3 regions of the Gottfriedia sp. NPDC056225 genome follow, and region 3 is predicted to be linked to each of the others. Evidence: riboswitches for the same ligand, from Rfam matches in the RefSeq annotation. Region 3 holds a riboswitch; each other region holds the start of a gene.
What was found. Region 3 has a riboswitch for lysine ahead of lysA (diaminopimelate decarboxylase). Riboswitches for the same ligand answer to the same signal wherever they lie in the genome.
Positions count from the first base shown of each region.

Region 1: it holds a riboswitch for lysine, as region 3 does, so the genes downstream of both, ACFCYN_RS12620 (amino acid permease) here and lysA (diaminopimelate decarboxylase) in region 3, are expected to answer to the same signal.
Region 2: it holds a riboswitch for lysine, as region 3 does, so the genes downstream of both, ACFCYN_RS15140 (aspartate kinase) here and lysA (diaminopimelate decarboxylase) in region 3, are expected to answer to the same signal.

Region 1 is NZ_JBHJTJ010000016.1:60,566-68,305, reverse strand. Features, by position in the region: gene ACFCYN_RS12625 (MBL fold metallo-hydrolase) at 1-325, opposite strand, end outside; gene ACFCYN_RS12620 (amino acid permease) at 962-2,434, opposite strand; lysine riboswitch at 2,632-2,809, opposite strand; gene pdxK (pyridoxine/pyridoxal/pyridoxamine kinase) at 3,077-3,892, shown strand; gene ACFCYN_RS12610 (hypothetical protein) at 3,959-4,156, opposite strand; gene ACFCYN_RS12605 (YdeI/OmpD-associated family protein) at 4,238-4,831, opposite strand; gene ACFCYN_RS12600 (nitroreductase family protein) at 5,106-5,813, opposite strand; gene ACFCYN_RS12595 (RrF2 family transcriptional regulator) at 5,935-6,363, opposite strand; gene ACFCYN_RS12590 (class I SAM-dependent methyltransferase) at 6,481-7,107, opposite strand; gene ACFCYN_RS12585 (MDR family MFS transporter) at 7,365-7,740, opposite strand, start outside.
Region 2 is NZ_JBHJTJ010000022.1:70,892-78,631, reverse strand. Features, by position in the region: gene trxA (thioredoxin) at 144-461, shown strand; gene ACFCYN_RS15160 (MarR family winged helix-turn-helix transcriptional regulator) at 763-1,200, shown strand; gene ACFCYN_RS15155 (MDR family MFS transporter) at 1,279-2,904, shown strand; gene ACFCYN_RS15150 (hypothetical protein) at 3,014-3,445, opposite strand; gene uvrC (excinuclease ABC subunit UvrC) at 3,592-5,367, shown strand; lysine riboswitch at 5,447-5,629, shown strand; gene ACFCYN_RS15140 (aspartate kinase) at 5,735-6,976, shown strand; gene ACFCYN_RS15135 (hypothetical protein) at 7,194-7,403, shown strand; gene ACFCYN_RS15130 (YslB family protein) at 7,509-7,740, opposite strand, start outside.
Region 3 is NZ_JBHJTJ010000045.1:765-8,504, reverse strand. Features, by position in the region: gene ACFCYN_RS20735 (coiled-coil domain-containing protein) at 1-731, opposite strand, end outside; gene lysA (diaminopimelate decarboxylase) at 924-2,246, opposite strand; lysine riboswitch at 2,382-2,555, opposite strand; gene ACFCYN_RS20725 (cation diffusion facilitator family transporter) at 2,863-3,768, shown strand; gene ACFCYN_RS20720 (VC0807 family protein) at 3,849-4,505, opposite strand; gene ACFCYN_RS20715 (DinB family protein) at 4,637-5,104, opposite strand; gene ACFCYN_RS20710 (hypothetical protein) at 5,176-5,298, opposite strand; gene ACFCYN_RS20705 (DoxX family protein) at 5,496-5,882, opposite strand; gene ACFCYN_RS20700 (TVP38/TMEM64 family protein) at 6,058-6,702, shown strand; gene ACFCYN_RS20695 (magnetosome magnetite crystal formation protein family) at 6,815-7,126, shown strand; gene ACFCYN_RS20690 (TVP38/TMEM64 family protein) at 7,236-7,740, opposite strand, start outside.

The sequences.
Region 1 (7,740 bases), on a different contig from region 3:
GAATATTGGGTTCACTTGCTTCTAGACTAGTATCCCCTTTTAATAATTTTGCATCTCGTTTTGAAATAGACACGACCGCATCTGGAAGTAATGCTTTTAATTGATCAAGCGAACCGACATGATCACCGTGAGCATGTGTTAAAACGATATTCGTAATTTTTTTGCCTATTTGATTTGCTGTTTCTAAAATTTTAGTCGCACTAAAAGACAGCGCTGTGTCAATTAACGTAAGCTCGTTTTCTTCTTCAACTAAAAAACAATTTACAGGAAAGAAATTGGGTAAAAAGCTCAACTCATAAAGATGATTATTTTTCGTAATCTTCATATTATACCCTCCTAATAATAAAAACTAATACCTTTAGTTTTATAATACTAATGGTATTAGTTTTTGTGAACAAAAATTCCAAATTTTACATAAAAATCGTTAAAATGACTAAATATACTTCCATTTTTTGTAAGCTGAAAACTATTGGATCTAGTTGTTATTTGGTAATGGCGAACACTTTGTGTACTTTATTGATAAAGCTGTGAACTTCGTTGATAAAGCATTTGTTTTTGTTGATATAGTACTGATTTTTGTTGATATATAGGATTTTTTGTTGATAAGATGGTTGGCAGACTTTGCAATCCTTGGGTTTGTGCATAAATCAATGAATTCCGTGCTAATTGGAAGGATTTCGTGCATAAAATATCTAGCTTTAGAGTATATCAATTGATTTCATCCATAATGCCAATGGTTTCTGCGTTAATTGGTTGATTCTCCCACAATGTCACAGTTTTGTACGTATATCAATAACTCCATAAAAAAACGGGCAAAAAATAGTCTGGTCCTTTTTTGCTTAGAGTACAGCCACAAAAATACCACAGTTTTTAGAACCGTGGTACACCTCAAAATTTATACTTTCTTATCTTTCTAAAAAACCCTTTCATCATAGATGAAAGGGTTAGATCAAATAGTAATTTATTTTCTACTTAAATCCATTTCTTTATAAGGTACAACTTTTGTTCTATGTTTAACTTTATAACCTAACCAAACAATTAAAAATACAGGAATTCCAATGTATGAAACAAGTACACCCTGCCAGTTAATTGCATGACCAGTAAATGCTTGATAGTTTTGAGCTAAAACAATAAATAAACAAGCTAAGAATGCTAAGATTGGACCTAGAGGGAACCATTTTGCACGGTAAGGAAGTTCTTTCAAATCTTTCCCTTGAGCAACATACCCTTTACGGAATCGGTAGTGAGAAATCGCAATACCTAACCAAGCTATAAAACCTGATAAACCTGATAAATTTAATAACCAATTGTAAACTTGACCTTCACCGAAAAATGAAGATAAAAGAGCTAAAGAACCAACTGCAAGTGTTACGTATAAAGCATTTGTAGGAACACCATTTTTATTTACTTTTGTTAAGAATTTAGGTGCTTTTCCTTCTAATGCTAAAGTATATAACATACGTGTTGACGCATATGTTCCGCTATTACCTGCAGATAAAACTGATGTTAAAATAACTGTATTCATAACAGACGCTGCAAATGCAACACCTAATTTTTCAAATACTAAAGTAAATGGACTAACAGCAACACTGCCTCGCACTAAGTCAGGATCTGTATAAGGAATTAACAAGCCAATTACTACAATCGCTAACACGTAAAATAAAAGGATACGCCAGAAAATTTGACGAATAGCTTTTGGAACATTTTTTTCTGGATGTTCTGTCTCACCTGCTGCAACACCAATTAATTCAGTTCCTTGGAATGAAAATCCTGCAACGATAAAGATTGATAATACACCCAAAAATCCATTATGGAATGGAGCATCACCAACAGTAAAGTTTTTAAAACCTGCATCATGCCCTTTTAAAATACCAAAAATCATTGCAATACCAACAATTAAAAAGACAACAACAGTAACTACTTTAATTAATGAGAACCAAAATTCTGATTCACCATAACCTTTAACTGAAAGTAAATTTAAACCTAAAATAATAACTAAAAAGATTCCGCTCCATAATACTGCTGGAGTATGTGGGAACCAATATTTCATAAGCATTGCTGAAGCTAATAATTCAAAAGCTAATGTAATCGCCCAGTTATACCAATAATTCCAACCCATTGCAAAACCAAATGCTGGGTCTACATAGCGAGATCCGTAAGTACTAAATGAACCAGAAACTGGTAAATAAGTCGCCATCTCACCTAAACTAGTCATTAAGAAATAAACCATTATACCAATTAATCCGTAAGCTAAAATAGCACCACCAGGACCAGCTTCACTTATTGAAGATCCACTAGCTAAAAATAAACCTGTCCCTATCGATCCACCAATTGAAATCATAGTTAAATGTCTTGCTTTTAGACCTCTTTTTAAAGAAGTTTGGTTAGTATTCGTTTCTGTACGATCATTTTTCGGGTTTGTTAGTCCCATCATGTTGCCTCCTCTTGATTCTTGCAATCTTATCTTTACGCGAGAATATGGGACGGTATAAAGTGTTGTATGATGTGTATTTTACTCATGATTTTCAACAATATGTAAAGATTGGAAAATCCAGTAAAAAAAACAAAAAACACGTGAATCAATGTTCACGTGTTCTAGACTCAAATATATGTGTCAAACAGCATCAACATCTCTTCAATAGCCCTCCACAAGAAATCTTGTGACAGTCCTACGCTTATTTAGCAATAGGCCCAATAATAAATTTAAATGGTAAATTTATTATTTCGGCAGTTTCGCCTTTTATTACTTATCATAGGTCCCATAAACCTCAAAGTAATGACTAATCAAAACCGCGCCTCTATCCATACGAGATAAAGATCATATTAAATTTAATTTTATAAGTTCAATATACAATCTACTAATCTAGTTTGTCAATAGATTTTTCGACAAATTTTGAGGGTAACATGAAGAGAATTCTGGTTCTAAAGACCATGAAAGATTAGTAAAAAACTCAAATTTATTGTAAGACTTCAATTTTTTTACTAATATTGTCTAACGACTAATGCGCTTACCTTGTACCATTCGACTTCCTTTATGTATAATATTTCTATGTACTTCAAAGGAGGAATTTTTCACATGACAATTTATAAAGCACTTACACTTGCGGGATCAGATAGTAGTGGTGGAGCAGGGTTACAAGCTGATATTAAAACATTTCAGGAACGTAATGTTTATGGAATGAGTGCAATTACAACTTTAGTAGCGATGGATCCTCATAATCATTGGCATCATCAAGTATTCCCAATAGATATAGATACAATTGCAGCACAATTAGAAACAATCGTAGTTGGTGTTGGAATTCAAGCGATGAAAACAGGAATGCTAGGATCAGTTGAGATCATTGAGTTAGCTGCAAAAACGATTAAAAAACATAATATTGATCGCGTAGTTGTAGACCCAGTTATGATTTGTAAAGGAAATGACGAAGCTCTTCATCCAGAAACAAATGATGCATTAAGAGAAATTTTAGTTCCCCTTTCAACAGTTGTAACGCCAAACTTATTCGAGGCAGCACAATTAGCTAAAATGGCACCAATTTGTACAGTTGAACAAATGGAGGAAGCAGCACGCAAGATCCATGAGTTAGGTGCAAAATATGTTTTAGTAAAAGGCGGAAGCAAAATTCAGCATGAAAATGCAATAGACGTATTATTTGATGGTGAAAAAATCGAACATTTAGAATCTGACAGAATTGAAACTACATACACACATGGAGCAGGTTGTACATACTCTGCAGCAATTTGTGCAGAGCTTGCTAAAGGTGCAGAACCAAGAGAAGCAATTAACACTGCAAAAAAATTCATTACTGAAGCAATTCGTCACTCATTCCCAATTAATCAATACGTAGGCCCAACAAATCATATGGCTTATCGTTTACATGGTGAAGCTTAATAAATCAAGATAAAATAAAAACCACAAGGAATTAATTCCTTGTGGTTTTTACATTTTTTTTAAAGTTCACTTGATCACGTTTTTAATTAGTTTAAATAAATCTCTTGCTTTGAAAAAAACGAATCTTTCCCATCTAGCTAATAAACCATTTCCATTTTCTCCATTTGCAATCTGAATAGCGTGTTGCTTATGAAACTTAGCTACTCGTTGATTATGGTTACGATGCATATTGTGAAGATGAATTGCATGTTTATTTTGTCCCATACGATTCCCTCCTTCTTTTTATATTACTAGTGATAATCACTCTTTATTTAGCATGTATATATTTTTTTTACTAATTTTATACTAATCATTTAAACCTTTTCCGTCAAGAATATGATCAATATACTTTTCTACACGTGACGCTCTAGTTTTCGATTGTTTTGGTTGAGAAAAATAATAAATATAAGCTCTTTGACGCCCTGGAGTCAATGCTTCAAAAGCAGTTTTAAAGGCAGGGTTTTCATCTAATTTAAGTTGTAGTTCTTCAGGAACTTCATAATCTGCAGTCTTTTTTAATTCAACCTGCAAACCTGCTTTTTCCACTTCGATTGCTTCTTTAATATAATCGATTAAGACACTTTCCATTTCAATTATTTCTTGAATATTCGTAAACCGAATCTGACGTGCTGATTGTACATTTTCCGTCTGTTGTATTAGAATACCTTTTGGATCTTTTAACAACGCACCTTTGTGAAACAAAAGTGCACAATATTCTTTAAAACCATGTATTAAAACTACATTTTTATTATCAAGAGTGTAACAAGGATGCATCCATTTAAAATCTTCGGTCAATTCACACTCAAGCACGATTTCTCTCAATTTATAAAATTCTTCTTGCCACTTTTTGGCTCTAATTAAAAATGCTTCAACTTTAGGATGCATATTCCCATTCTCCATCAATAACACCTCACAAAATTACTTAAACAGATAATAACCGATCTTAAGGATTTAATATGTTCGTTTTATAGTAGTATAGCCATTATGTACCGAAACAAAATTCCCAATAGATTCACAAACTTCTTCGATTAAATTTTACAATACATATTCTTATAATACTAGTAGTTCCGTGTGAGGAGATGATGTGCTAAGGGAAAGAAATTTAGAAATAACAATAAAAAAGAACAGGTACTAGGTTCTCCCTATTCCCTGCCCTTCTTTTAACCCTGATTTCTTAATATTTATCCCAAGTAACAACTTCATCTAAAGTTAGACGAACTTTTTCGAAGCCTGCTTTAATTCCTTTACCTACTGAAATTAACATTACTGGTTTGAAGTTTGCTGGTACATTGAATGCTTCGATAAACTTCGCTTGGTCATATCCACCCATTGGTACCGTGTCTAAGCCTTTTGCTTTTGCAGCAAGCATAAATTGCATTGATACTAATCCACCGTCAATCATAGCAACTTTTGTAGCTACTTCTTCTGGTAAACTTCCATAGTTTTTCACAATTGAGCCTACATAGAAGTCTTTAACTTCTTGAGTCATCATTTCTTTTGCGACTAATTCATCATAAATGCGATCAGCATTTTTGAATGCCTCAATATCACCTAATACAGCGATTACTGCAGATGCATCAACAACTTGTTGTTGGTTATTTGCGATTGGTAATAATTTTTGTTTTGTTTCTTGATCTTTAATGACAAGAAATCTCCATGGTTGTAAGTTTGATGATGATGGAGCTTGGATTGCAATTTCAAGTAATTCTTTAATTTCATCATCAGACAGTTGAAAACTTGGATCATAATGACGAACTGATCTTCTTTCTTTTGCGACAGTAAAGAAATCTGTGCTTTCAATTTCTTTAGGTGCATCAGTTCCAAAATCAATTTCGTTTACTTTATTTAAATATTCTTCTCTTTCTGTTTTCGTACTAGACATATTGATCTCTCCTTGATTAACTGTATTATTTACAAGTACAGTATATGACTTTAACTGTATAAAAGTCAACTACAGTTTCTAAAAAAAAATAAAATCGAAACTATATTGTTTCGATTTTATTTTACCCATTCTCTTTTTCATTAGGTAATAAGTCAGAAATTGTTTTCTTCGCAAGGCCTTCAACTAGCCAGCTCTCCATCTCGTCTTTTAACTCGTATAAAGCCGATTTTGTAGAAGGAGCAAAACATTCCTTACTATTAACATCCAAGAAACCTTTGGAATATGGATCAGATCTCATCGCATCATAAACATCTTTTAAAGTAATTTCATTAACATCTTTCGCTAAGTAATATCCACCATCTCGACCTTCTTTAGCTGAAATGATCCCCGCTTTAACTAAATTGGCAAGAATTTTTCGTAAGAAGGTTGACTGGGCTTCAAGTTTCTGAGCTAAAACTGCACTTGGGCATATTCCATCTTGCTCTGCTAAAATGAGTAGAGATTGCAGTGCTAGTCCAAACCATTTCGTACTAGAAACCTTATCTTTCAAGAGCTTTCACCTCAATTAATAGTCTAAACTATTTTACGAAAAAGACAACCACCTGTTAATATTGCACTTCTAAGCAAAAATGAGGAAGCCTATGGACTCCCCTTAGTTCGCTATATTTTATCTTTTTTGACATTTTATCATCGTAAATTTAAATGGAGGTTTATTTTCCATATTCTTATGTGGTTCAACAATTTCTAATGCTTCGATCAATCCATATTTTCCAAACTCTTGTTTAATCGATTCGGAATCATAAAAAAATAATTTCATCCCTTCCGTTATTTCGAAATAGTTTTCACCTAGTTGTTTGCCCTTACCAAACATTGGAGCATCTTTTGAAATAGTAGTGAAAATCATATATCCATTTGGACTTAATTGGTTATAACAATCACTAATAAACTTTTCTCGATCATGTTTATTCAATAAATGAATAAGTGCGTAGCAAAAAATCCCATCATACTGTCTGTTATCAAAAGGCATATCGGTAACTGAACCATGAAAAATATGAGAACTCATTCCATTTTTCCTAGCCAATTCAATCGCTGTTTCAGAGATTTCAATGCCAGTTACATTTATTCCGTTTTCAATAAAAACATTTGCATTTCGACCATATCCAAAACCCGGAATTAATATGTCCTTAATATTCTTCTCAACGAAAAAGTCTTTTGTCAAAATTGCTGAATCTGCAGGCTCTAACCCCCACATCATTTGATTTTCGATAAAACTTGATTCCCAAATTTCTGTCATAATAATCTCTCTCCTTTAGTATCTTACTATTTACTTCCTCAAGCCCTCTTTTCGGGCAGGGCGAACAGATTATGAACAATGTGCAAAAAGTTGTGCACTTGGTTCATAAAGTGATGATATTTATGCATAAAGTCCGTAAATTTGTTCATAAAACAGAGATTTTTGTTCATAAAGCGTATTATTTTCATCATCTTGCTTTACTATATCAAACCTCTAAAAAAAGAAAGACCAAAGGTCTTTCTTTTTAATATCACTATTTATGAAGCATTACTCTTAGCAAAATCTTTATCAGATAAACGTTCATTACCCATTAGGAAAATTGAAATCAGCGCCAATCCTACTGGAACTAGTGTCCAAAGGAAAGTATGGGCGATTGAAGAAGAAAACACATCTATAATTTTCGTCAATATTGGTGCTGGAATCAGTTTTTGAGCTTCAGGTGTAAATGCTTGATTAATATTAGAGAAATTTTGAGGTGCTCCGCTACCTGCAAAAGCATCTGTAATTTTGTCAGTAAATACATTTCGTTGAATAACACCAAAAACAGTAATCCCTACTGTCATTCCTAATGCACGTAGGAATGAGTTTGTTGAACTTGCTGAACCACGATTTTCATTGTCAAAGTGATGCATT
Region 2 (7,740 bases), on a different contig from region 3:
TCGACAATTTGTTTGGTTAAAGTAAGTTTGAGCAAATTAATAGAAAATGCTAATTCTCATATGGTATACTTTCTTTAAAATTATAACAAATTATGTCAATCATCATATTTTACTTTATAGATTGGCAATAGGAGGAAATATAAATGGCAATTGTTAACGCAACAAACGCAACGTTCGCAGAAGAAACAAAAGAAGGTGTAGTACTAGTTGACTTTTGGGCAACTTGGTGTGGGCCTTGTAAAATGATCGCTCCTGTATTAGAAGAATTAGCTTCTGAATATGGTGATAAAGTTAAAATTGTAAAAGTTGATGTTGATGAAAATCAAGAAACAGCTGCTAAATTTGAAGTTATGAGCATTCCATCATTATTCGTTCTTAAAGATGGCGAAGTAGTTGATAAAACTTTAGGTTTCAAACCAAAAGAAGCTTTAGAAGAATTAATTACTCCACATATCGGTTAATAATAATTTGTAAGAAATGCACCCATAATATGAGTGCATTTCTTTTTTTTGCACAGTTTTTCTTCTTTGATTATATTTAATTAAAAAAAGAGACATTTGGCAAAATACGATGGAGTTTATTTATTACTGAAATGTAATGGTTTTCATTAATAAGAACAAGTTTAACCTTTAGATTTTGTTAAAAATTTCTAATGTAAATAGGATTGACTATTTTTCTGTCACGTTTTATATTTAATAAGCATTAATATTTAACAGGCATTAAATATTTATTTGGATTAATTGTTAAAGGAGGTTAATATTCTTGGGGAACAAAAATGAGTACATTGAACGGATTCAGACCGCGCTTCATTCTGCTATTCACAAAATGCAACCAAAGGTGACAGAAAGTATGAATAGTCATGGAGTAACAGCTACTCAATTTTTTGTATTGATGTACTTAAGAAAAAATGAGAGCTGTAAAATATCTGAAATCGCGGAAATGATGGGTGTAAAACCAAGTGCGGTATCCTTTATGATTGATCGACTTGAACATAATAATTTTGTTTATAGAGAGCATGATAAAAAAGACCGTCGAGTTGTAAATATATTGTTAAGCGAGGAAGGAATAAAAAAATTAGAAGCAGTAATTAAAGATCGAAAAGAAATTTTTGAAAGCTTTCTGTTTAACCTTTCAGACGAAGAGCTTTTACAATTTGCAAAGATTACAGAAAAGCTTGCTAACGCAGCGGCTGATATATAGAAAATTTTTACAAAATACTTTTTTGTATTAGTTATTATAAAAAGAAAAAAGATAGTGGAGAGAAGGGAGAAATTTATTTTGAGTACAAATACAGTTGTTCAAAAAGATAATAATCGTAAACTATTGCTAATTGGTCTTATTATAGCAATGTTTTTCTCGGCATTAGATGGTACGATTGTTGGTACTGCAATGCCTAAAATTGTAGGAGACCTTGGTGGTTTAAGTATGATGACTTGGCTTACAACAGCATACTTATTAACTTCAACTACTGTTGTGCCGATCGCTGGTAAATTAGCCGACTTATTAGGTCGTAGAAGTGTATACATTGCAGGTTTAGTTATATTCATGGTAGCTTCAGCTTTATGTGGTATTGCAAATAATATGACAGAATTAATCATTTACCGTGGTATTCAAGGTATCGGTGGCGGAGTAATGATGCCGATGGCGATGATTGTTATCGGGGATTTATTTACAGGTAAAGAACGTGCGAAATTCCAAGGGGTTTTCGGTGGTATTTACGGTTTAGCGTCAGTAATTGGTCCACAAATTGGTGGTTGGATTGTTGATTCATTAAACTGGAAATGGGTTTTCTATATTAACCTTCCTGTTGGGATTATTGCAACAATTTTTATTGCTTTAGGATTAAAAGGTCGTAAAAATTCTGGCCCAATCAATTTCGATCTTGCTGGTATGTTTACGATGATCATTGGTGTTGTAAGCTTACTACTTGCTTTAAGCTTAGGCGGAGTTAAATATGATTGGAATTCTTGGCAAATCATTGGTTTATTTGTTTTAGCAGTGGTTGGAATCGTTAGCTTCGTTATTGTCGAAAATAAAGCTAAAGAGCCAATTTTACCAATGCATTTATTCAAAAATAGAACTTTCGTAACATTAAACTTAATTGGTTTCTTTATGACAATCGCGATGTTTGGTGCAATCATGTTCGTACCATTCTTCATGCAAGGTATTGTTGGAACAAGTGCAACTCAATCGGGAACTATTATGACGCCGATGATGGTAACAATGATTATTGCAAGTATTATCGGTGGTCAGGTTGTATTTAAAGTTGGGATAAAACCACAAATTATTACAGGTATGTTCGTAATCGCATTAGGTTTATATCTGCTAACAACTTTAGATATGGATTCAAGTAAAACAATTGCAACAATTTTTATGGGAGTTATGGGTCTTGGAATTGGTTTAGTAATGCCGACAATTACACTAGCTCTACAAGAAGTTTTCGATAAGAAAGAATTAGGGATCGTTACATCTTCAAGCCAATTCTTCCGTTCAATCGGTGGAACATTTGGAGCTACTGTTTTAGGTGCTGTAATGAACAGTAAATCAGGAACACTTTTAAATCATGATTTAGTTCCATTTTTAAATAAATTACCAGCACAAGCTGCTCCATTAGTAGACAAATTTAAAGACATGATTAATACAACACCTCAATCTGTATTTACAATGTTATTTAATGCGGATGCTAAAAAATTAATTCCTAAACCAATCCTAGAAGGAATGTTACCAATCATTAAAACATCTTTAATGGATTCTTTACACCAAGTATTCTTTGTAGGTTTAGGATTCATTTTAATTGGTGCAGTAGTAACTTTATTCCTAAAACCAATTAAATTAACGAATAGAAAAGCTGGAGATAATGAAAATAAAGAAGAACAAGTTAAAGTTGAAACTGCGACTTCTTAATTTCTCAAGCTAAATAAAATAAAAAACCATCTAGATTGTGGTGCACTACAATCTAGATGGTTTTTGTTTTATAGAGCATAAAATCTATATTTAAGGCATGAACCAAACATTAAATAGCCATTGAAACTTTTTCACTTCGCTTTTTCGTTTTTCTTTTATTTCGCCACAAAATCCAAGATAAAGTCAGTCCAGTTCCAGTAAGAATAAAAAGACCGATTCCACTTATTAAACCAATAATACCGGTATGTAAGCTTTTTACTGAAAAGGCTGATTGCTCAGGTCTATTTTGAAAATTTGGGAATTGAGTATTGTTGCCAGTTTGTCCATTTTGAAAATTTGTGTTGTCACCGTCTTGTGAATTAGATTGTTGATTTCCATTTAACTGGCCACTTGAAGGGAATTGACCATCTTGCATAGAAAATCTACCTCTTTCCTCGCCTCCTTTATTAAAGTATAGGATTATTCCAGTTGTTGATTCGATTAGTAAGAAAACCGAAACAATAACACCAATCCAAAAATGAATCGCTCGAACTTTTTTCATTTAGTATTCTCCTCTTCTTAGTTATTATTGAGATTAAAGTTATAATAGAAAGCTTAATTTTTTCTTAATTACATTAAAGTATTTTCAGTTTTTAACGATGGAGATTATAATATTAAGTGTACAAATGCACGGAAGGGGGTTTGACATTGAATAATCAGTTAAAAGAAAAGTTGGCGCTATTACCAGATCAACCTGGATGCTATTTAATGAAAGACGTTCAGGGGACAATTATATATGTAGGAAAAGCCAAAGTATTAAAAAATAGAGTTAGGTCATATTTTACAGGATCTCATGATGGTAAAACGTATCGTTTAGTTCAAGAAATCACTGATTTTGAATATATTGTCACTTCTTCAAATATGGAAGCATTAATTCTTGAAATGAATTTGATTAAGAAATATGATCCCAAATATAACATCATGCTAAAGGATGATAAATCATACCCCTTTATTAAAATTACTGCTGAAAAACATCCGCGTTTATTAATTACGCGTAATGTGAAGAAGGATAAAGGAAAATATTTTGGACCTTTTCCTAATGCTACTGCTGCAAATGAAACGAAAAAATTATTAGATCGTTTATATCCATTGCGAAAATGTACTTCATTACCTGATAAGGTTTGTTTGTATTATCATATTGGTCAATGTCTTGCGCCTTGTGTAAAAGAAGTAACGGATCAAATGAACCAAGAAATAGTAAATGAAATTGTTCGTTTTCTAAATGGAGGAGAAGATCAAATTCGAAAAGAGCTAGAGGCAAAAATGTTAGCGGCATCTGAGCAATTAGATTTTGAGCGGGCGAAAGAATACCGAGATCAAATTGTGTCAATTGAAGCAACGATGGAAAAGCAGAAAATGATGAATAGTGATTTGGTCGACCGAGATGTGTTTGGATATGCAGTGGACAAAGGATGGATGTGTGTTCAAGTTTTCTTTGTTCGAAGTGGAAAATTAATTGAACGAGATGTGTCTTATTTTCCAATTTACGATGAGCCAGAGGAAGAGTTCCTATCATTTATAGGACAATTTTATGAAAAACCTCATAATATAAAGCCGAAAGAATTATTCGTACCAGACAAAGTTGATACTGAAATTTTAAAAGAATTACTGAAAGTGCCTGTTCTACAACCAAAAAGAGGACAAAAAAAGGAATTAGTTGTATTAGCAAATAAAAATGCCAAAATTGGTCTCGGTGAAAAATTTAAATTAATCGAGCGTGACGAAGAAAGAACAGTTAAAGCAATTGAAAAACTAGGTGAAATATTAAATATTGAAACTCCTTATCGAATCGAGGCATTCGATAATTCAAATATTCAAGGTACGAATCCTGTTTCAGCAATGATAGTATTTATAGATGGAAAACCGTCAAAAAAAGATTATCGAAAATATAAAATTAAAACTGTAGTAGGACCAGATGATTATGATTCAATGCGTGAAGTTGTAAGGAGAAGATATTCTAGAGCATTAAAAGAAAATCTACCTTTACCCAACTTAATTATCGTCGATGGAGGTAAAGGACATTTAGCTGCAGTAGAGGATGTACTTCAAAATGAATTAGGTTTATTCATTCCAACCGCAGGACTTGTTAAGGACGAAAAACACCGAACCTCAGAGTTGTTAATTGGACAGCCACCACAAATTGTACAATTAGGAAGACAAAGCCAAGAATTCTTTTTACTCCAAAGAATTCAAGACGAGGTGCACAGATTTGCGATTGAATTTTACCGTCAGTTGCATAGTAAATCGATGGTTCAATCTGCATTAGATGGCATTCCAGGTGTCGGTGGTACTAGAAAGAAAGCCTTACTAAAATATTTTGGATCTGTTAAAAAAATAAAAGAAGCAACAATTGATGAGTTAATAGCAGCGAAAATACCAAAAAATGTTGCAGAAGGAATCTATCAATTTTTCCATAATGAGTGATATTTAGTTTCTTCCAATATTTTTATCTTGACACTATTTTCAAAATAATTTATATTTTAGTTAAAATTAAATGATTTTCTCTCGTAATAGAGGTGCAAAACCTAAGAGTATGCTGTCATAGACGTGTGGCGTTGTGATGGACAGTTGAAAGGACGTTTTGCCGAAATAAAATGAATCCACAATTCATTTTGTTGGGACTGCATTTAAGAAATGTAGTACTGTCGCATAATAATTAATAATTATGCGGGGAGCTATTGAAGAGATGTTGATGATTTGTCTATTTTATTTATTGTAAATTAGGCGCGTGAACATTGCTTCACGCGCTTTTTTGTATTCTTTTTTAAGTTAAAAAGTGAGGATGAGAAAAATGGGAATTATTGTTCAGAAATTCGGTGGTACTTCAGTAGGCTCAATTGAACGAATACAGCATGTTGCTGAAACAGTAACCAAATCGTACAAAGAAGGAAATCAAGTCGTTACAGTTGTTTCAGCTATGGGACATCATACTGACGAACTTGTTAGTCTAGCAACACAAATTAGTCCACAAAACAATAAGCGCGAATTAGATATGCTACTTACAACAGGTGAACAAGTTACTATTTCATTACTTGCAATGGCAATCCAAGCTAAAGGGTTTAAAGCCATTTCACTAACAGGTTGGCAAGCAGGTATTCAGACTGAATCTGTTCATGGTAATGCTCGAATAGAAACTATTCATACTGAAAAAATTCAACAATTGCTTGATGAAGGTTATATCGTAATCGTAGCTGGTTTCCAAGGCTTAAGTGAAAATAATGAAATTACAACGCTTGGCCGCGGTGGTTCAGATACTACTGCAGTAGCTTTAGCTGCAGCTTTAAACGCAGAACGTTGTGATATCTATACTGATGTATTAGGAGTTTATACGACGGATCCTAGAGTTGAGCCAAATGCGTCGAAATTAAGCCATGTCTCGTATGATGAAATGTTAGAGCTTGCAGCTTTAGGAGCAGCTGTTTTACATCCAAGAGCAGTTGAATTCGCAAAAAATTATAATTTAGTCATTCAAGTACGATCAAGTCAACATGATGAAATCGGTACATTTATTGGGGAGGAACAAGAAATGGAACAACAATCAGTCGTAAGAGGAATCGCATTCGAGTCTAATGTAACAAGAATGACTTTAAACGGTTTAAATAATCATGTAGATTTATTACCTAAAATCTTTACTTTATTAGCAACTGAAGGTATTGATGTTGATATTATTATTCAAAGTGTAACATCTGATAATTTAGTAAATCTTTCATTTTCAATTAAATCAGAAAATATGTTGGAAGCAATTACAGTCCTAGAGTCAAAGAAAGAATTTTTAGGTTATCGTTCATTTGATTTTGAAAGCGAACTTGCTAAAGTTTCAATTGTTGGTAGTGGAATGGTTTCAAATCCAGGTGTAGCTGCGAAAATGTTTAAATTTTTAGCTGACAGTGATATTCCCGTAAAAATGGTTAGTACATCTGAGATTAAAGTGTCAACTGTTATTCCTAAATCAAAATTACAAGAAGCAGTACATGCGCTTCATGAAGGATATGAATTAAATCGTATCAATGAAGAAGTAGCAGTAGAAAATTAAATAGTAAATAAAAACCCTTTTAGGCAAACCAATCTTTCTATAAAACGGCTAAATAGTGAATTTAACAAAATAATCACTATAATCATTTAAAGCCATAGAGTATTGAGAGGACGCATAAAAGGGTTTTTTTGTGACTTAATCGAATAAATTAAGTAAATATTCTGTAAATTAAGAAAGGGTGTCGAATGTTAGAATTGAATAGTAGGAGGTATTAATAATGATGCATAGTTTAATTTTATACGGATATGGAGAAATTGTGCTACAGCTTGTGCTATTAATACTCACCATTTTGTTTTTTGTTTTTATTTGTTTATTTTTCACTAATTCTATTATTAAAGGAGTTAAACGTAAAAACGAAGTAAGTATCGAGGAAGAGATTATGTGCAGGAAAAGTGAGGAAGGCCAGGGAATAGGGAATTCAGAATAAAGGTAGTGTAATAATGAGTGAAAAGGTTTGTAAGGGCAGATGAGGGGGATTTTGTGTTTTTTTGTAATAAAAATAACCACAAGGAAAAATGCCTTGTGGTTATTTTTATTTTTTTGTAATTGGATCTTTTAAATCCCATTTTACTTGGAATTTTACTTTGTGGCCTCTTTTACTTTGTTCTTCATATGTTTCAGCAATGACGTCTATTTGCTGTTCAATTTGCATCGCTAGGAATCCTGCTTCTAATTGGTAAGAAACGTTCTTTTTATGCTCATTTCTGTATGTAATTAACTCAGACGATAATGTTAAATGAACTTCTTGCTTCTTTTCTTCTTCA
Region 3 (7,740 bases):
CTATTGTCACTATCATCCTCATCATCACTTGATAATGCCGCTAGTTCTAGAGATTGTTGCTCAAGACGTTGAACTCTTTCATCTTCTTTTGCATTTTCTAGTTCTTTAACAGCCAACTTCAAGTTAGCTTCTGCAGTATCTAATGATTTTTGTTTTTCAGCTTGCGCTTTAGAAAGATCGCTTTGTTGTGCAACTAAATCTTCTTTTGCTGCTACAAGCGTTGCTTTTTTCTCATCAACAAGTTGTTTTTCTTTTTTAACTTCGTCTTGTTCTGATTGTTGTTCTTTAATGATGTTTTCGTCAGCATTAAACAATGTTGAAATTGAATTTACTCTGTTAAAGAAATCTACAATTCCATCAGAGTTAAATAAGACGTCGGTCACAAGATTTACTTTTGGTTGCTTTTGCATAGCAACTAAACGTTGTTCTAATACCTCATTACGTTTTTCAATTCGATCTTGCAAATATGTAATTCTAGCTTTTTTATCATTGATAAGTTTCTCTGTCTCAGTGATTTCTGCTTTTTTTGCATCTATATTATTCTTAGTTGTTTTAATTTGAGCATCTATCTTCTTTACTTCGCTGCTTAATTTTTTAAATTGTGATTGGAACTTATCTACTTCAGCTTGCTTTGTTTCTACTTTGCTATCAGCTAACACTGAAGCATTTGGCGCTAATGATAATACTATTGTACTTGCAATTGCTAGCACTGCCAGTTTTTTTCTTAACATTACAGCGTCTCTCCTCTCGCTAATCTACCTAAGTATTTATACCATAGATTCACGAAGAGAGTCGCAATTGTTACAATATTGTAATATAAATGATAAATATGTCTTTATATGTCGATAAATTATCACAATTTATTGAGGAAAACGAAATAAAACACTTCCATTTATAATGAAAGTGTTTTATCAATCTGTTATTTATCTAATAGAAGAGTTTTCAACATAAACTCTGTCATTTCTCACTAAATCTTCATATGTTTCACGGCGTACTACTTCTCTTGACATACCATCTTTTACGAAAACTACTGCTGGGCGACGGATACGGTTGTAGTTATTAGCCATAGAGTAACCATAAGCACCAGTACATGACATAGCTAATAGATCATTGTTTTCTACAACTGGTAATTTGCAATCCCAAATAAGCATGTCGCCACTTTCGCAACATTTGCCTGCAATAGAGACAACTTCTTTATTTTCATCATTTGCTCGATTTGCAAGCATTGCTTCGTATTTTGATCCGTAAAGAGCTGGACGGATATTATCAGTCATCCCTCCGTCAACAGATACATATTTACGAATTGAAGGTAATGTTTTTGTTGAGCCAATCGTATAAAGCGTTGTTCCTGCTTCACCAACTATACTACGTCCTGGCTCTAACCATAGCTCTGGTAGTTTATAATCTAGCTCTTCACATTGTTGTTTAATAATCGTGGTAATTGTGTCAATATGTTTTGCAACAGCTAAAGGCTCATCTTCGGAAGTATAACGAATTCCAAAGCCCCCACCTACATTTAATATTTCAGCTGTAAAGCCTAAATCATTTTTAAGGCCATTTAAAAAGCTCATTAATACATTGATTGCATGAACAAATCCATCTGGCTCAAAAATTTGTGATCCTATATGTGAATGTATTCCTAATAATTTAAGATTACTTGAATTTAATGAAACTTCAACTGCTTCGTTAGCTTGCCCAGACATGATGTCGAATCCAAATTTAGAATCCTCTTGTCCTGTCATAACATATTCATGTGTGTGTGCTTCTACACCTGGGGTAACACGTAATAAAATTGAAACCTCTTCACCACGTTGCTCAGCTAACGCTTGTAGTACTTCTAATTCAAAGAAGTTATCAACAACGAAACAACCGATTTTTGCATTTAATGCTTCTTCGATTTCTTCAATTGTCTTGTTGTTTCCATGAAAATGAATTTTCTCCGCTGGATAGCCTGCTTGCAACGCTGTATAAAGTTCTCCACCAGATACAACGTCTAAACATAATCCTTCTCTTTCAATTAAACGGGCTTGTTCAACACATAGAAATGCTTTACTCGCGTATGCAACTTGATATTTCATTCCTGTATCTTTTAGAGCTTCAAGGAATTCCCTACATTTTGATTCAATTAATGCTTCATCATAAATATATAGAGGTGTACCGTAATTTTTAGCTAATTCTACAGTATCACAACCTCCAATTTCTAGATGTCCTCCATTATTAATTCGACTATTACCATGTAAATACATTCATATTCTCCCTTCAAATCCAAATGTAAGATTATTCTAAGAAGCTTCCTTCAATGTATTAGTGTATTAAAAAAGACACATGAAGGATATGTTCATGTGCCTATCGCTTTAAAAAAAGGACTTAGCCAATCACATCTCTTCAATAGCTCTTCACAAACACATGTGACAGTACCACATTTATTCAATGTAGTCCCAGAAATAAAATGTGTGGCAATTTATTTCTTCGGCATTGGATCCTTTCTCATTTTGTCATCGAACCCACAGTTCTCTAAAATGATACTTATACACAATGCAACCTCTACGAATAGACTGTTATTTTTTATATTAGTCTATGTATAACACAGTCTAAAAATAGATGTCAAACCATTTTTTGAAAAATCTTGTCGATTTATATTTCAATTGCACACGCAGCTTTTTCTTTTCAAAATAGTATCTGTATTATAGAATATGTTTTATGCGAGTGAAAAGGTGAATTAAAATGAAAAATCATTTCAATAAAAACAAATTAAATATAAAAAAAACAAACCACTAACAAATTGTTAGTGGTTTTTCTTTTTTGTTGCCTTATTACAAAACTCTTAACTTAAGTAGAAAAAATTGGACAGGGGTGAATAGATTGCGTTCAAGCAAAATAGCAGCACTTTCAATATGCAGTAACACAATCATCGTTTTATTAAAATTAATAGTAGGAATTTTTACTGGTTCCGTAGCAATCATCTCGGAAGCAATCCACTCATTATTGGATTTAGTTGCTTCAGTAATTGCATTTTTCTCTGTAAAAATTTCAAACAGGCCTCCTGATGAGGATCATCCTTATGGGCATGGTAAATTTGAAAATATTTCGGGTACGGTTGAAACAATCTTAATATTTGTAGCAGGTATTTGGATTATCATTGAATCTGTCGAAAAACTTCTACATCCTTCTCCTATTAAGTTACCTATGATCGGTGTAGTCGTCATGTTAATTGGAGCATTAATCAATTGGAGAGTCGGAAAAATTGTTCAAAAAGTAGGAAATGAAACTCATTCTGTAGCTATGCAATCTAACGCTTTGCATTTATTAACAGATGTCTATTCATCTCTAGGGGTTGCAGTAAGTTTAATATTGGTTAGTCTTACTGGATGGGAATTTCTTGATGCATTAATTGGTATTGGAATAGCCATTTATATAATGAAGGAATCGATTGAACTTGGACGTAAATCGTTTACTCCATTGCTTGATACTGGCCTTTCTTCTGATGAATTAGATCAAATCGTAAAAGTATTAAATACATTTAAATCACAGTTTATTGAGTACCATGACTTACGCACGAGACGCTCTGGTGCCGAGGAACATATTGACTTCCACCTAGTATTACCATCAGACATGAGCATTGAAGAAGCACATATATTATGTGACAAAATTGAAGATGAAATAAAAAATGTGCTAGTCGATCCAAAAATATTAATTCACGTTGAGCCTGAAAATGAAAGAATACAAAAACTTGATATCTTAAATGCAGGAGAAATGCAGAAATTGTAATGAATTCGAAATTAATTGAAGGGCAAGGATAAAACGAATAAAACCACAAGGAAAATTCCTTGTGGTTTTTCTTCATATCATTAAATAATAATTTCATCAGAAGTTTGCTCAGGGTCATCCCCTTTTAGTTTTTGAGCTCTCATTGTTACAATTGCATAACCAATTGCCATAATGATGCCAAAAACATATCCTCCAACTGTAAAGATAATCGTGCGTGAGTAATATGCTTTTAATCCGTACGTATCGACCATCCACCATTGTCCAAAAGCAAAGGCTATATCTTTAATAATCCATGCTATAAACAAATATTGAAACACCTTAAATAGTGATGGATTTTTAAACAATTCCTTACTTTCTTCACGATCTTGTCCCTGAATTGCTGCAATATCAATCATAAAGTAATATGGTAATGGCTTTTTCAAAGCCAATAAAACCAAAAATACTCCAACAAGTGCAAAGTGATAATACACATTATACAGAATTAAGTTTTTGGCAGAACCTAAAGCCATTAAATCAACAGCAGTGCTAGCAGTTAAAGTTGAAATAATAAAAATACCAGTTACATTAAACTGTTTTGTATACCAAAAACGAAATAATGTATATAAAATCCCTGGAACTGTCGGTAAAAGCATTGCCCAATAATCGCTAAAATAATGTTGTAAAACCTTATATAAAACAAGTGGAAATACTAAATACAAAATTAGATCATAAATAATTAAATTACTTTCTTTTTTCATTTAAATAACCTCGTTTTAAAATGACTTAATTTTCAGACCACCATTTTTATAATAGTTACACATGATTATAACAAAAAAATCTAAGAGCACAACCTCTTAGATTTTTATAGAAACAAAATTAACGAATTTACTTACTGTCCAAGTGTTCTCTTTAAACCATTTACTAAGCCCGCATGTAAACCTTCATGAAAGATATTAAAGCTTAGCATATCTCGAATAGTTTTAATTTCAAAATTACCAAGTTTTATCTCTTTTTCAATCACTTCATCTAAACGGCCTTCGTATGTAGAAATCAATTGCTCAGTTTGCTCTTCTAACAATCGAATAATTTCCTCATATGATGGAGGGGTCTCCTGCCAGTCACTTGGTTTAGTTCCACCCTTAAAAGAATCGATGAATTCTCTTGATAATTTGCCGGTATCACCAGTATTTGCATAAAGTAATTGCTCATATGCCCCTAATATATGACCAGCATTCCAATGAATATTATTATTAAATCCAGTTGGCACTACACCAACAACATCATTTGAAACTGATTTAAGAATTTTTAAAGTATAAAATCTTGTAAACTTAAGCTGTTCAAAAATAGAATCTGCCATCTTAATCCCTCCGTATGGTTATCATTATTAAACTTATCGTATCACGAATGAGGGAATTTAAAAATTGTTAGTCACATATTTGGTCTGGTCATTTCACGATTAAAACTTGTTTTGGCGATAATAAGACGCATTCTAACAATATTTAAGCCGTGTTCACAAAGTGTTCGTCCATTTCGATAATTTTTTCTACTCACACAAGTCCTCTTATATTGATCAATCCTCTTTATGAACAAAGGACTCCTGTTTATGCACAAAAGTTAGCACTTTATGAACGAAAATCACTTGTTTATGCACAAACTTAACAGCTTTATAAACAAAGCACATAATTTGTTCGTATATACAAACAAAAAAAGGAGCCTCAATAAATGAGACATCCCATAAGTTTCCGAATCTAAAATAATACTAGTGACCCTGGACCTGTCAGTAGTAACCCAACAGCTGCTGCTATAATTAGCAGATTAAATTCAAAACCGTTCGAACTATTCCAAAATCCATTCTTTAAATGTACTTTCAATACTGCTACTGCCATAACTACAATAATTAACCATGCTCCAACTTCTGTATATACACCAGCCGCTACAAAGAATCCTCCTACGATTTCTGCAACTCCAGTAATAAAAGCAAAGAATGCTCCAGGTTTAATTCCAATTGACTCTAGCCACTGTCCAGTACCTTTTATACCGTAACCGCCAAACCAGCCAAATACTTTCTGAACGCCATGACCTAGTAAAATAATTCCTAAAACAAGTCGAATAATTAATAGACCATCATCAAGCATATCTCTACCTCATTTCTCTTTAAATTGAGATATTTATTGCTTATTAAATTTTTATTCAATTTTTGACACTTTTATGCCCTTTATTATTAATTTTTAAAAATGAATCAGTTTTCTAGTAATTGGCGAATAGAATAATATAACTGAAGATTTTCTACTATAAAGGAGAGCATAAATCATGAAAAAAGTCGTTCCACTCATCGTTATCGGCTTTTGGATTTTAATGCTACTACTTGCCATTCGATATCATTTATTTCATCTCTCATTGGACGATATAAAACATTTTATTACGAATTCCTCCATCAATCCGATGCTATTATTTGTTGCTATTTTCTGCGCCAGAATTTTCCTATTTATTCCTAGCTCAGTATTAATAGTAGTAGGCAGTTTATTTTTTCATCCGTATGAGACCATACTCTTATCATTAGTTGGTATGGCGATTACTGAATCTATTATTTACTTATTAAGTAGAACTATTTTAAGTGACACGATTCAGCAGTTCATGGAGAATAAATATCCTTCTCTATTTAAAGAAATTATTTCTAATCGAAAGAAATACTTATTTTTAACAGTTGCAACTCCTCTAGCTCCAACAGACGGTGCATGCTTTATTGCAGCTTCTACTAATATGAAATATTTGTCTTATATCGCAATTGTGTTTGCCGGTAATATTCCAATCGCAGTTCTTTATACTTTATATGGGAACTTCTTGTTAGGCTCGCCATGGACTACAATCTGTATTACTGCTACAATCCTATTGTTGTTTTACATTTATATTTCCTTTAAAAAGAGACAGAAAAAGGATACTCATTTTTCTGCCTAATCAATTAAAGCAAATTTATATATAAAAATTGTTAATAAATTAATCGATTTTTATATATAAATTAAACTATACTAAGATTAATTAAAATTTTTTAAGAAATTGAGGTAAATAAATGGAAACAAATAAGATTTTGTCCTCATTATGTTATTTTAGTATTTTTTTCGCGCCTTTTTTATTGCCAATCATCGTTTATTTTGTAGCCAAAGATCAACAAATAAAGTCCCATTCTAAACGAGCACTTTTTTCACATATACTCCCCTTTCTAACAATTATCATTTTAGGGGCGATCTCCATTTTTACGTTTAATACAATGGGCGATGGAGTAAGCTATACTATTATTGGCGGATTTATATTAGTATGCATTGTTAATTTAGTCGTATTTATATGGAATATTGTTCAAGGTATTAAAGTTTTAATTGGATGATTAAAATGTAATTCGTCATATTTTCTACATTATTTCTCAGGAAATTTTCAATTTCGACAATAGTTATAAAAAAAGGCAATGTATCGTTTACCGTTACATTGCCTTTTTATTATTCACCTTGCGAAGCAACATAAGCTTCTTTTGAATTTGCTCGCTTAATTAATCTCTTAATAATGAATGATAAAGATAAGATACAAGCTAATAAAATGGAGCCCATTAAAGCTATTTGCGAAGTTGTTAGCGAGAAAACTTTCGCTAAATAAACTGAGTAGGATAATAGTGAAGACGTAATTAATTTTGAAATCGCAGCAATTACAATGAACTTTTTCAAGGATACTTTGCTAATGCCGGCCCCTACGCAAATAATTTCATCTGGCAAAATCGGAACGATAAACATTAGCGTTAAAATAATTGTTTCATTTTTTAATACATATTCTTGATATTTTTTTAGGTGTTTTTCTTTTACCAATTTTGAGACTAGTTTATATCCACCTATTCTTGCTAAAAAGTACATAATGACAATACCTAAAGTTGAACCTAAGAACCCAATAGCCGCTCCAGAAAAAGCACCTATTACAGCACTACCTGCCGGAATCGTAATCGCTTCTGGTAAT